One region of the Streptomyces sp. NPDC016562 genome, then DNA from elsewhere that is predicted to be linked to it. Evidence: riboswitches for the same ligand, from Rfam matches in the RefSeq annotation. Region 1 holds a riboswitch; the other holds the start of a gene.
The links. Region 1 has a riboswitch for ZMP and ZTP ahead of glyA (serine hydroxymethyltransferase). Riboswitches for the same ligand answer to the same signal wherever they lie in the genome.
Positions count from the first base shown of each region.

Region 1 (5,177 bases):
GGACCATGCCCGCGGTGGCCGCCGTCACCGAGCCGCGGGCCAGGGCCGAGGTGAGCAGCAGGAACGCGGCGCCGCCGCCCAGCAGAAGGGCGTACAGGGCGGGATTGCGCAGGTCCAGGACGGAGTCGAGGAGCCGGACCGCGACCTCCACCACCCCGAAGCCCGTGCCCGAGGCCAGGCCGAGGACCAGCGCCCGCGGGCCGTCCGGCAGGCGGCCTGCCACCGCCCCGACCAGCAGGACCAGTGCCGCCACCCCCAGCAGCCCCAGTTTCAGCGCGAGCGGCCCGGTCTTCGCGCCCTCCTCCCCGGCGGCGAGCCCCAGCATCAGCAGCCCCGCGCACACCACCCCCACCGCGCCCCACTCCGTACGGGACAGCCGTACGCGCAGCAGACGTGCGGCGACCACCGCCGTCACGGCGAGGCTCGCGGCCAGCGCGGCTCCCACCGCATAGATCGGGACATGGCGCAGCGCGACGATCTGGAGCACGAAGCCGGCCGCGTCCAGGCCGAGCCCCGCGAGGTAGCGCCACTGGCGCACGGCCCGCAGGAACAGGGCGGCGTCCACTCCGGACCCCGTGCCCGGCTCCGCCGCCCGCGTCGCGACCGCTTGCAGAACCGACGCCGTACCGAAGCAGACCGCCGCACCGAGCGCGCAAATCATCCCAATGAGCACGAACTGACTCTAGGTCACGGATCTCGCGGCGGCCGGATTCCATCGGCCGGGGGGCCCGCTCTAGTCTGTCGGCAGCACGCCTCTAGGGGGAACAGGGACATGGACAGCAGCAGCACCAACCAGCGCCGTATGCGCTCCGGAGCCGTCGCACTCGGCGGCATGGGCCTGCTCGCGGCCACACTCGTGGCCTGCGGCAGCAGTGACGAACCGGACAAGCGCTGCGCGTCCCGCTCGACGCTGGAGAAGCTGAACGACAAGGAGTGCAAGAGCGGCGGGCGCGGCGCGTACTACTACGGCGGCAGCGTCAGCAACGGCAAGGTCTCCGGCGGCAGCTTCGACAAGGCCGCGGTCACCCGGGGCGGCATCGGCGGCCACAGCAGCTCCGGCTCCTCCGGCGGCTGACCGTCCATGCAGCGGCACACCATCGAGCCCCGCCCCGACTGGCAGAAGACCGTCGAGGCGCAGGGCCTGATCTACCCCCTCACCCGCTACCCGGACGACTCGCTGCGGCCCTACTGGGACGAGAGCGCCTACTACTCCTTCTCCCTGCCCGAGGTCGAGGCGCTGGAGAACGTCGTCGAGGAACTGCACGCCATGTGCCTGGCCGCGGCCGCGCACATCGTCGAGCACGACCGCTTCGCCGACCTCGGGATCACCGACGCCGGGCTCGCGGAGCGGATCGCCGAGTCCTGGCGCCGCCGCGCCGAACAGCCCTCCCTGTACGGCCGTTTCGACCTGCGCTACGACGGCAGCGGCAGCCCGGCCAAGATGCTGGAGTACAACGCCGACACGCCCACCTCCCTGGTGGAGGCGGCCAGCCCGCAGTGGTTCTGGATGGAGGAACGCTTCCCCGGCGCCGACCAGTGGAACTCCCTCCACGAGCGCCTCGTCGACGCCTGGCGCCGGCAGGCCGAGCTGCTGCCGCCCGGCCCGGTGCACTTCGCGCACTCCGAGACCGACGAGCTCGGCGAGGACCTGATGACGGTCGCCTACCTCCAGGAGACCGCCGAACAGGCCGGCCTGGAGACGCACGCGCTCTCGGTGGAGACCATCGGCTGGGACAGCCTCTCGGGCCGGTTCGTGGACGAGCGGCTCCGCTTCATCCGCAGCTGCTTCAAGCTCTACCCGTGGGAGTGGCTGGTCACCGACGCGTTCGGGCCGCAGGTGCTGGGCACCTACGACCACGGCGGCGGCTCCGGCACCACCGCCTGGATCGAGCCGCTGTGGAAGATGCTGCTCGCCAACAAGGCGCTGCTGGCGATCCTCTGGGAGCTCTTCCCCGACCACCCGAACCTGCTGCCCGCCTACCTCGACGGCCCGCGCGAGCTGGCCGCGACCTGCGGGTACGCGGCCAAGCCGCTGCTGGGACGCGAGGGCGCCGGGGTCACGCTGCACGAGGCGGGCGAGGGCGGCGAGCCCTTCGTCCCGGCCGACGGAGAGACGTACGTCTTCCAGGCCCTGGCCCCGCTGCCCGACTTCGACGGCAACCGCGTCGTGCTCGGCGCGTGGGTCGTCGAGGAGGAGGCGGCGGGACTCGGCATCCGGGAATCGGCGGGGCCGGTCACGGACGAGTACGCCCGCTTCCTGCCCCACGTCATCCTGTAGGGCCGTCAGTCGTCACCGCAGTAGCTGTCGAAGGACGTCTCGGCCCGAGTCGCCGGCGGAGGGCGTGGACCGCGCGACCTTGCAGTTCACGAAGACGAAGTCCTGGTCCTCGTTGACCGCGAGGACGGTGTAGTGGACGTTCTTCTGGAACCGCTGGACCCGGAAGTTGCCGTCGGCGTCGATGTTCAGCGGCTCGGTGGACTCGCCGTCGTTGAGGGTGCGCGGGGGAGTGAACCCCTCGCCGGTGATGACGACGAACCGCCCTTGCGGGTCGGGTGTGACCGTGCAGCTGGCAGCGGGTACCGCCGCCGGGGCGGCGGCGGCCGGTGCGGCGAGGGCGGCGGCGGCGCCGAGCGCGACGGAGGAGGCCAGGGCGCCGCAGAGCAGGCGGTGACGGTTGCGTCGGTACATGGGGTTGCTCCCATCGGAGGGTCGGGCCCGGAATCGGCAGGGCGCGCACCCGTACGGGTCCTCCCATCGTCCGGCGGGCCGCTCCCGGTGTCCACCGCAGGGCCGGGAGCGTCGACGCGCGCCGCCGTGACCGGGAGGATCCCGCCGCGCCCGCCGGGCCGCCGCGGCCCCGTCAGGTCGCGAGTACGGACCGGAGCTGGTCCAGGCCCCAGTCCAGGTCCTCCTTGCTGATCACCAGCGGCGGGGCGATCCGGATGGTGGAGCCGTGGGTGTCCTTCACCAGCACCCCGCGCTCCATCAGCTTCTCGGAGATCTCCCGGCCCGTGCCGTGCGCCGGGTCGACGTCCACGCCCGCCCAGAGCCCGCGCCCGCGCACGGCGGTCACCGCGCCGCCGCCGACCAGCAGGTTCAGCTCCCGGTGCAGGTGGTCGCCGAGTTCGGCGGCGTGCCGCTGGTGCTCGCCGGAGCGCAGCATCGCGATCACCTCCAGGGCGACCGCGCAGGCCAGCGGGTTGCCGCCGAAAGTGGAGCCGTGCTCGCCGGGCTTGAAGACGCCGAGCACGTCCCGGTCGGCGACCACCGCCGACACGGGCACGACCCCGCCGCCGAGCGCCTTGCCGAGGACGTACACGTCCGGATCGACCCCCTCGTGCTCGCACGCGAAGGTCCTGCCGGTCCGCCCCAGCCCCGACTGGATCTCGTCCGCCATGAAGAGGACGTTCCGCTCGCGCGTCAGTTCCCGTACGCCGGCCAGGTATCCGGCCGGCGGCACCAGGACCCCCGCCTCACCCTGGATCGGCTCCAGCAGTACGGCGACCGTGTTGGCGGTGACGGCGGCGCCGAGCGCGGTCAGGTCGCCGTAGGGGACGATCTCGAAGCCGGGGGTGTACGGGCCGTAGTGGTCACGGGCCTCGTGGTCGGTCGAGAAGGACACGATGGTCGTCGTGCGGCCGTGGAAGTTGTTCGCCGCGACCACGATCTTGGCCTGGCCGTCCGGGACGCCCTTGACCTCGTAGCCCCACTTGCGGGCGGTCTTCACCGCCGTCTCGACGGCCTCCGCACCCGTGTTCATGGGCAGCACCATCTCCTTGCCGCACAGCGCGGCCAGTTCGGTGCAGAAGTCGGCGAAGCGGTCGTGGTGGAAGGCGCGCGAGGTGAGGGTGACCCGCTCCAGCTGCGCCCGGGCGGCGTCGAGCAGGCGGCGGTTGCCGTGGCCGAAATTGAGCGCCGAGTACCCGGCGAGCATGTCGAGGTATCTGCGGCCCTCCACGTCGGTCATCCACGCGCCCTCCGCGGAGGCGACGACCACGGGGAGGGGGTGGTAGGTGTGCGCGCTGTGGGCCTCGGCGGAGCGGATGGCATCAGCAGTTGTCGACACGGGGTCTCCGATCGTCGGTCTCGCCGGGTGAACCGGTGACGAGGGTGGCGTCACCTTCCTATCGTCGCCTCCCCGCCGTCGCGCGGACCTCGGTTGCGGAAACCTTCCTTTCGGCGCGGCCGGCCCACCCGCCACGCCCGCTAAGGTGGGCGGTACGCACGGCGACTGGCGCACGGAGAACGAACTCCGGGGGAGCCGTGCGCGCTCGACCGCACACAGGGCCGCTCGCCTGGGCCTCGCGGGGTACCGATCACATCGACCCCGGAGGAGCCCGCCATGTCCGCGAGCCGCCATCCCGCCCTCTTCGCGACCGACCCCGAGCTGGCGTCGTTCGTCGCCGCCGAAGAAGTGCTCCAGGCCGAGACCCTGCGCCTGATCCCCAGCGAGAACTACGTGTCCGCGGCCGTCCTCGAAGCCTCCGGCACCGTGCTGCAGAACAAGTACAGCGAGGGCTACCCCGGCCGCCGCTACTACGAGGGCCAGCAGAACATCGACCGCGTCGAGGCCCTGGCAGTCGAGCGGGCCAAGGGCCTGTTCGGCGTGGACCACGCCAACGTCCAGCCGTACTCCGGCTCGCCCGCGAACCTGGCCGTGTACCTGGCCTTCGCCCGGCCGGGCGACACCGTGATGGGCATGGCCCTGCCGATGGGCGGGCACCTGACGCACGGCTGGGGCGTCTCGGCGACCGGCTCGTGGTTCCGGGGCGTGCAGTACGGCGTCCGCCCCGACACCGGGCTGATCGACTACGACGCGGTGCGCGAGCTGGCGCTGGCGGAGCGGCCGAAGATCATGTTCTGTGGCGGTACGGCGCTCCCGCGCACGATCGACTTCGCGGCCTTCGCCTCGATCGCCGAGGAGGCGGGCTCGGTCCTGGTCGCGGACGTGGCGCACATCGCGGGCCTGATCGCGGGCGGCGCGCACCCGTCCCCGGCGGGGCACGTGGACGTCATCTCCACCACGACCCACAAGACCCTGCGCGGTCCGCGCGGCGCCATGCTGATGTGCCGGGAGGAGCACGCGAAGGCCATCGACAAGGCGGTCTTCCCGGGCCTCCAGGGCGGCCCGCACAACCAGACCACGGCCGGCATCGCGGTCGCGCTGCACGAGGCG
Region 1 is NZ_JBIBRZ010000001.1:844,508-849,684, reverse strand. It holds gene ACF059_RS03890 (hypothetical protein) at 1-661, opposite strand, end outside; gene ACF059_RS03885 (hypothetical protein) at 773-1,075, shown strand; gene ACF059_RS03880 (glutathionylspermidine synthase family protein) at 1,082-2,278, shown strand; gene ACF059_RS03875 (hypothetical protein) at 2,291-2,689, opposite strand; gene rocD (ornithine--oxo-acid transaminase) at 2,862-4,067, opposite strand; ZMP/ZTP riboswitch at 4,219-4,309, shown strand; gene glyA (serine hydroxymethyltransferase) at 4,344-5,177, shown strand, end outside.

Region 2 (5,177 bases), on a different contig from region 1:
TCTACGGCGTCGAAAGCGGCTTCCTGCTGGCCGACGACACCGAGGCGCTGGCCACCGCCCTGACCGGGATCGCCCGCGAACTGGAGTCGGCGGAGCGGGAGCAGGAGAACCCGATGCTGGCCGTGATGCGTTCGCACGACGTGCGGAGCATCGTCACGCGGGCCGGCCGACTCTCCGCGCGGGGCTGGAAGTCACTCGCCGCCCACCTGGACGACCTGCTCGCGCGGGAGGGCCAGCTGGGCCGTCCGGCGGGGACCGACGAGGGGAACGCCCCATGAGGACCACACCCGCGGGCCGCATCCGGCTCCACGCCGGGAAGAACCGTTTCCGAGGCGATCGAGCGCATCAAGTCCTCGCTCGGCAGGAGGCGTCGGGTCACCGCACATGACCCCCGCCACCCCGCCGACGCACTTCCTCCGCCGATGCCTTCGCACGGCCCTGACAGAGAGCACCACACGATGACCCAGTCTTCACCGCCCCGCCACGCCGTCGTCATCGGCGGCAGCCTGGCCGGCCTCCTGGCGGCCGCCGTCCTCGCCGAGCACACGACGGTCACGATCATCGACGCGGACCCGCTGCCCGAGGGCCCGGCGCCGCGGCGTGGACTTCCGCAGGCCCGGCACACGCACCTGCTGTGGTCGGGCGGGGCACGGGCCATCGAGCAGATACTGCCGGGCATCACCGAGGACTGGACGGCCGCCGGAGCCATCCGCCGCAGTCTGCCCACCGACCTGGTCACCAAGACCGCCCAGGGCTGGATCCCGCGCTGCGGGGAGAAGCAGTTCAACATCTCGTGCAGCCGCGACCTCCTCGACTCGGTGGTCCGCGCCCGGGTGACGGCCCTGGAGGGCGTCTCCACCCTCCAGCGGAGCCGGGTACGGGGCCTGGAGGGCAACGCGGCACGGGTCATCGGCGTCCGCGTCGACACCCCGGAGGAACGGGACAGACTCGTGACCGCCGACCTCGTGGTCGACGCGAGCGGGCGCGGCTCCCGCGCCCGGGGCTGGCTCCAGGAGCTCGGGGTGACCGGCATCCGGCAGGCCCAGGTCGACTCCGGGCTCGTCTACGCCACCCGCATCTTCGAGGCGCCGGCCGGCGCCCACGCGTCGGGCTTCCCCATCATCAACGTGCAGTCCGACCCGCGCGTGCCCGTGCCCGGGCAGACGGCCACCATCGTGCCGATCGAGAACGGCCAGTGGCAGGCCACCCTGTCCGGCACCCGCGGCGGTCAGCCGACGGGCGACCCGGACCTGTTCATCCCGTTCGCCAAGGGCGTCCGCGACCCGATCGTCGGCGAGCTGCTGGAGGGCAAGAAGCCCCTCACCGACGTCGCCGTCACCCAGGGCACCGCCAACCGGCGGGTCTACTTCGAGAAGGCCGACCTGCCCGACGGGTTCTTCGCCGTCGGCGACTCGGTCGCGACCTTCAACCCGCTGTACGGGCAGGGCATGACCGTCGCGGCCAAGGGTCTGCTGGCCGTGCGCCTCCTGCTGCGGTCCAAGGGCCTGGCCCACCCCGCGATCGGCCGGGAGGCGCAGCGCGCGATCGCCCCGCAGGTGTCCATCGCCTGGGACCTCGCCACCTCGCAGGACATCCTCTACCCCGGGGCCACCGGCATGAAGCCGCGGGCCGGGGCGGGACTGCTCAACGCGTACGTCAACCGCCTGATGACAGGCGCCACCACCGAGGAGGCGCTCACCGCCGCCCTCTTCAAGGTGCTCACCATGAGTGCCTCGCCCACCCACTGGCTGCGCCCGTCGGTGATCTGGCACGTGCTGCGCGCGTCGGACCGGGGCGCGCTCAAGGCGGCGCCGCTGACCGCCGCCGAACGCCGGATCGCCGGGCTGGACCAGGAGGGCGACGGGGTGGGCCCGGCCAGCCCGGTGGGCCGGGCCCTGTGACGTAGGCCATGCAGGGCGGCTATGAGAGGCGGGCATGAGAAACGCCCCGGACCGTTCGCTCCGGGGCGTCCTCGGCTTCGGCCGCTCAGACGAGGTCGGCCAGCTCCAGTCCGGCCTGCGCGGCGGCGGCCTGGACGGTCTGCTCCAGCAGGACGGCGATGGTCATCGGGCCGACGCCGCCCGGTACCGGGGTGATCAGGGAGGCGCGGGCGGCGGCCGACTCGAAGTGGACGTCGCCGACGTTGCCCTCGTTGTAGCCCGCGTCCAGGACCACCGCGCCCGGCTTGATGTCCTCGCCCCGGATGAACTCGGCCTTGCCGACGGCGGCCACCAGTACGTCCGCCTGGCGCACGATCGACGGCAGGTCGACGGTGCGGGAGTGGCAGTAGGTGACGGTGGCGTTCTGCTCCAGCAGCAGCATCCCGGCCGGCTTGCCCAGGATCGCGCTGCGGCCGACGACGACGGCGTGCTTGCCGGTCAGGTCCACGTCGTAGGCGGCCAGGAGGCGCATGATGCCGCCGGGGGTGCAGGAGACGAAGCCCGGCAGCCCGAAGCCCATGGCGGCGAAGGAGTGCATGGTGACCCCGTCGACGTCCTTGCCCGGCGCGATGGCCTCGAAGGCGGCGCGCTCGTCGATGTGGTGCGGGACGGGGTGCTGGAGCAGGATGCCGCTGATCTCGGGGTCCTCGGACAGCGCGGTCAGCGTGGCCACGAGCTCCTGCGTGGTGGTCTCGGCCGGCAGCTCGACGTGGCGCGAGGTGATCCCGGCCTTGGAGCAGCGATTCTGCTTCATGCGCACGTAGGTCACGGAGGCCGGGTCCTCGCCGACGAGCACGGTCGCCAGGCAGGGTGCGGTGCCGGTGCGCTCGGTGATCTTCGCCGCGTAGGCGGCGGTCTGCTCCGAGATGCGGCGGGCGAGGGCGGTGCCGTCCATCAGCCGGGCAGAGGCGGTGGCGGTGGCAGGGGCAGAGGCAGACTGGGCAGTCGTCACGGGGTCTCCTGAACGTCGCTGCGGATCGCGGTTCGCCCAGGCGCGCGGCAGTCGGCGTACCGGAGTACGCCGGGCCGCTCCCCGGTGGTGATCCACCCGAACGCCAGTCACGGCCCGCCGACCACTGTAGTCGACCAATCCGGTGGTTGCCCGGCGCCCGACCTGGGACGATCGATCCATGACGCGCACTTTCGACCATCTTGTCGCCGAGGCCGAGTCCGTCTCCGTGGACGGCTGGGACTTCTCCTGGCTCGACGGCCGGGCAACCGAGCAGCGCCCGTCGTGGGGCTACCAGCGGCTGCTGGCGGAGCGCCTGGCCCGGGTCCGGTCCGCGCTGGACATCCAGACGGGGGGCGGCGAGGTCCTCGCCGGATCCGGTCCCCTGCCGCGGCTGATGGTGGCCACCGAGTCCTGGCCGCCCAACGTCGACCGGGCGACCCGGCTGCTGCACCCGCTGGGCGCGGTGGTGGTCGCGGACTCCGACGAGCCGCCGCTGCCCTTCGGCGACGAGGCCTTCGAGCTGGTCGCCAGCCGGCATCCGGTGACCATCTGGTGGGAGGAGATCGCCCGGGTGCTGACGCCGGGCGGCACCTACCTCTCGCAGCAGGTCGGGCCGGCGAGCGTCTTCGAGCTCGTCGAGTACTTCCTCGGCCCGCAGCCGGAGGAGGTCCGGCGCGGCCGGCACCCCGACGACGCGGTCGCCGCCGCGACCGCTGCGGGCCTCGAAGTCGTCGATCTGCGCTCCGAGCGACTGCGGACGGAGTTCCACGACATCGGAGCCGTGATCTACTTTCTCCGGAAGGTGATCTGGATGGTGCCCGGCTTCACGGTCGGGCAGTACCGGGACCGGTTGCGGGAGCTCCACGAACGGATCGAACGCGAAGGCCCGTTCGTCGCGCACACCGCCCGCTTCCTCATCGAAGCCCGCAAAAAAGGGGTGACGGGGAGGGCGGACGGATCCGGGCCGGATCGGGTTGCGCGGCCACAGCGTGGCGCAGGTCACTCAATTCAGCGCGTAACGAATCGACTCGGGCATGCGATGAACCGACAGGCGTCCTCGCGCGGCCCGGAATACAGACCCCCCTCGGGTCTGTTTCCCAAGTTCGCGCGATGATGTCCCGCCCACCCCTTATCTGTTCGCAACGAGAGGCTCCTTGTGTCGCTCAGCCCGTCCCGTACGTTCCCTCCGGAGATCGCCGAATCGGAGGCCCTCGTCGCGCTCGTCGAGCGCGGCCGCGAGCAGGGTCACATCAACGGTGACGACGTGCGCCAGGCCTTCGAGGCCGGCCGCATCCCGGTGGACCAGTGGAAGCGGGTCCTGCGCAGCCTGAACCAGGTCCTGGACGAGGAGGGTGTCGCCCTTCACGTCAGCGCGGCCCCCGCCACCAAGGCTGCCGCCAAGAAGCCCCGCAAGGCTGCCGCCGCCCCGGCCCGCACCGTGGCCAAGAAGGCTCCCGCCGCGCCGCGCCCCATCGGCGCGCGCAAGACCTCGGCCGCCACGGCCACGGCCACGGCGATATCCGCTGCGCCGGCCGCCGCCGTCGGGGACGAGGCTGCCGCGGAGGCCGCCGCCGAGCCGAAGAAGCGCACGGTCAAGAAGGCCGCGGCCAAGAAGACCGCGGTGAAGAAGACCGCCGCGGCGAAGAAGACCAGCGCCAAGGACGCCGACGAGGGCGAGACCCCGGCCGTCGAGGGTGAGGACTGGGCAGCCGAGGACCTCGTCGACGAGGCCGAGGAGGAGACCCCCAAGCCCGGCGGCACCCAGGGCTTCGTCCTGTCCGACGACGACGAGGACGACGCCCCGGCGCAGACGGTCATGGTGGCCGGCGCCACCGCCGACCCCGTCAAGGACTACCTCAAGCTCATCGGCAAGGTGCCGCTCCTCAACGCCGAGCAGGAGGTCGAGCTCGCCAAGCGCATCGAGGCGGGCCTGTTCTCCGAGTACAAGCTCGAAGAGGAGGAGGACCACAAGCCCGCCTTCAAGCGCGAGCTGGAGATCCTGGTCGAGGACGGCCGCCGCGCGAAGAACCACCTGCTGGAGGCCAACCTCCGCCTCGTGGTCTCCCTCGCCAAGCGCTACACCGGCCGCGGCATGCTCTTCCTGGACCTGATCCAGGAGGGCAACGTCGGTCTGATCCGCGCCGTGGAGAAGTTCGACTACACCAAGGGCTTCAAGTTCTCCACGTACGCGACGTGGTGGATCCGCCAGGCGATCACGCGCGCCATGGCCGACCAGTCGCGCACCATCCGCATCCCCGTGCACATGGTCGAGATCATCAACAAGC
Region 2 is NZ_JBIBRZ010000002.1:730,323-735,499, reverse strand. It holds gene ACF059_RS11130 (hypothetical protein) at 1-278, shown strand, start outside; gene ACF059_RS11125 (NAD(P)/FAD-dependent oxidoreductase) at 459-1,901, shown strand; gene ACF059_RS11120 (bifunctional 5,10-methylenetetrahydrofolate dehydrogenase/5,10-methenyltetrahydrofolate cyclohydrolase) at 1,987-2,835, opposite strand; ZMP/ZTP riboswitch at 2,920-3,013, opposite strand; partial or broken gene ACF059_RS11115 (class I SAM-dependent methyltransferase) at 3,071-3,823, shown strand; gene ACF059_RS11110 (RNA polymerase sigma factor) at 4,049-5,177, shown strand, end outside.
Region 2: linked by a shared signal. The riboswitch ahead of ACF059_RS11120 (bifunctional 5,10-methylenetetrahydrofolate dehydrogenase/5,10-methenyltetrahydrofolate cyclohydrolase) and the one ahead of glyA (serine hydroxymethyltransferase) in region 1 are both predicted to bind ZMP and ZTP.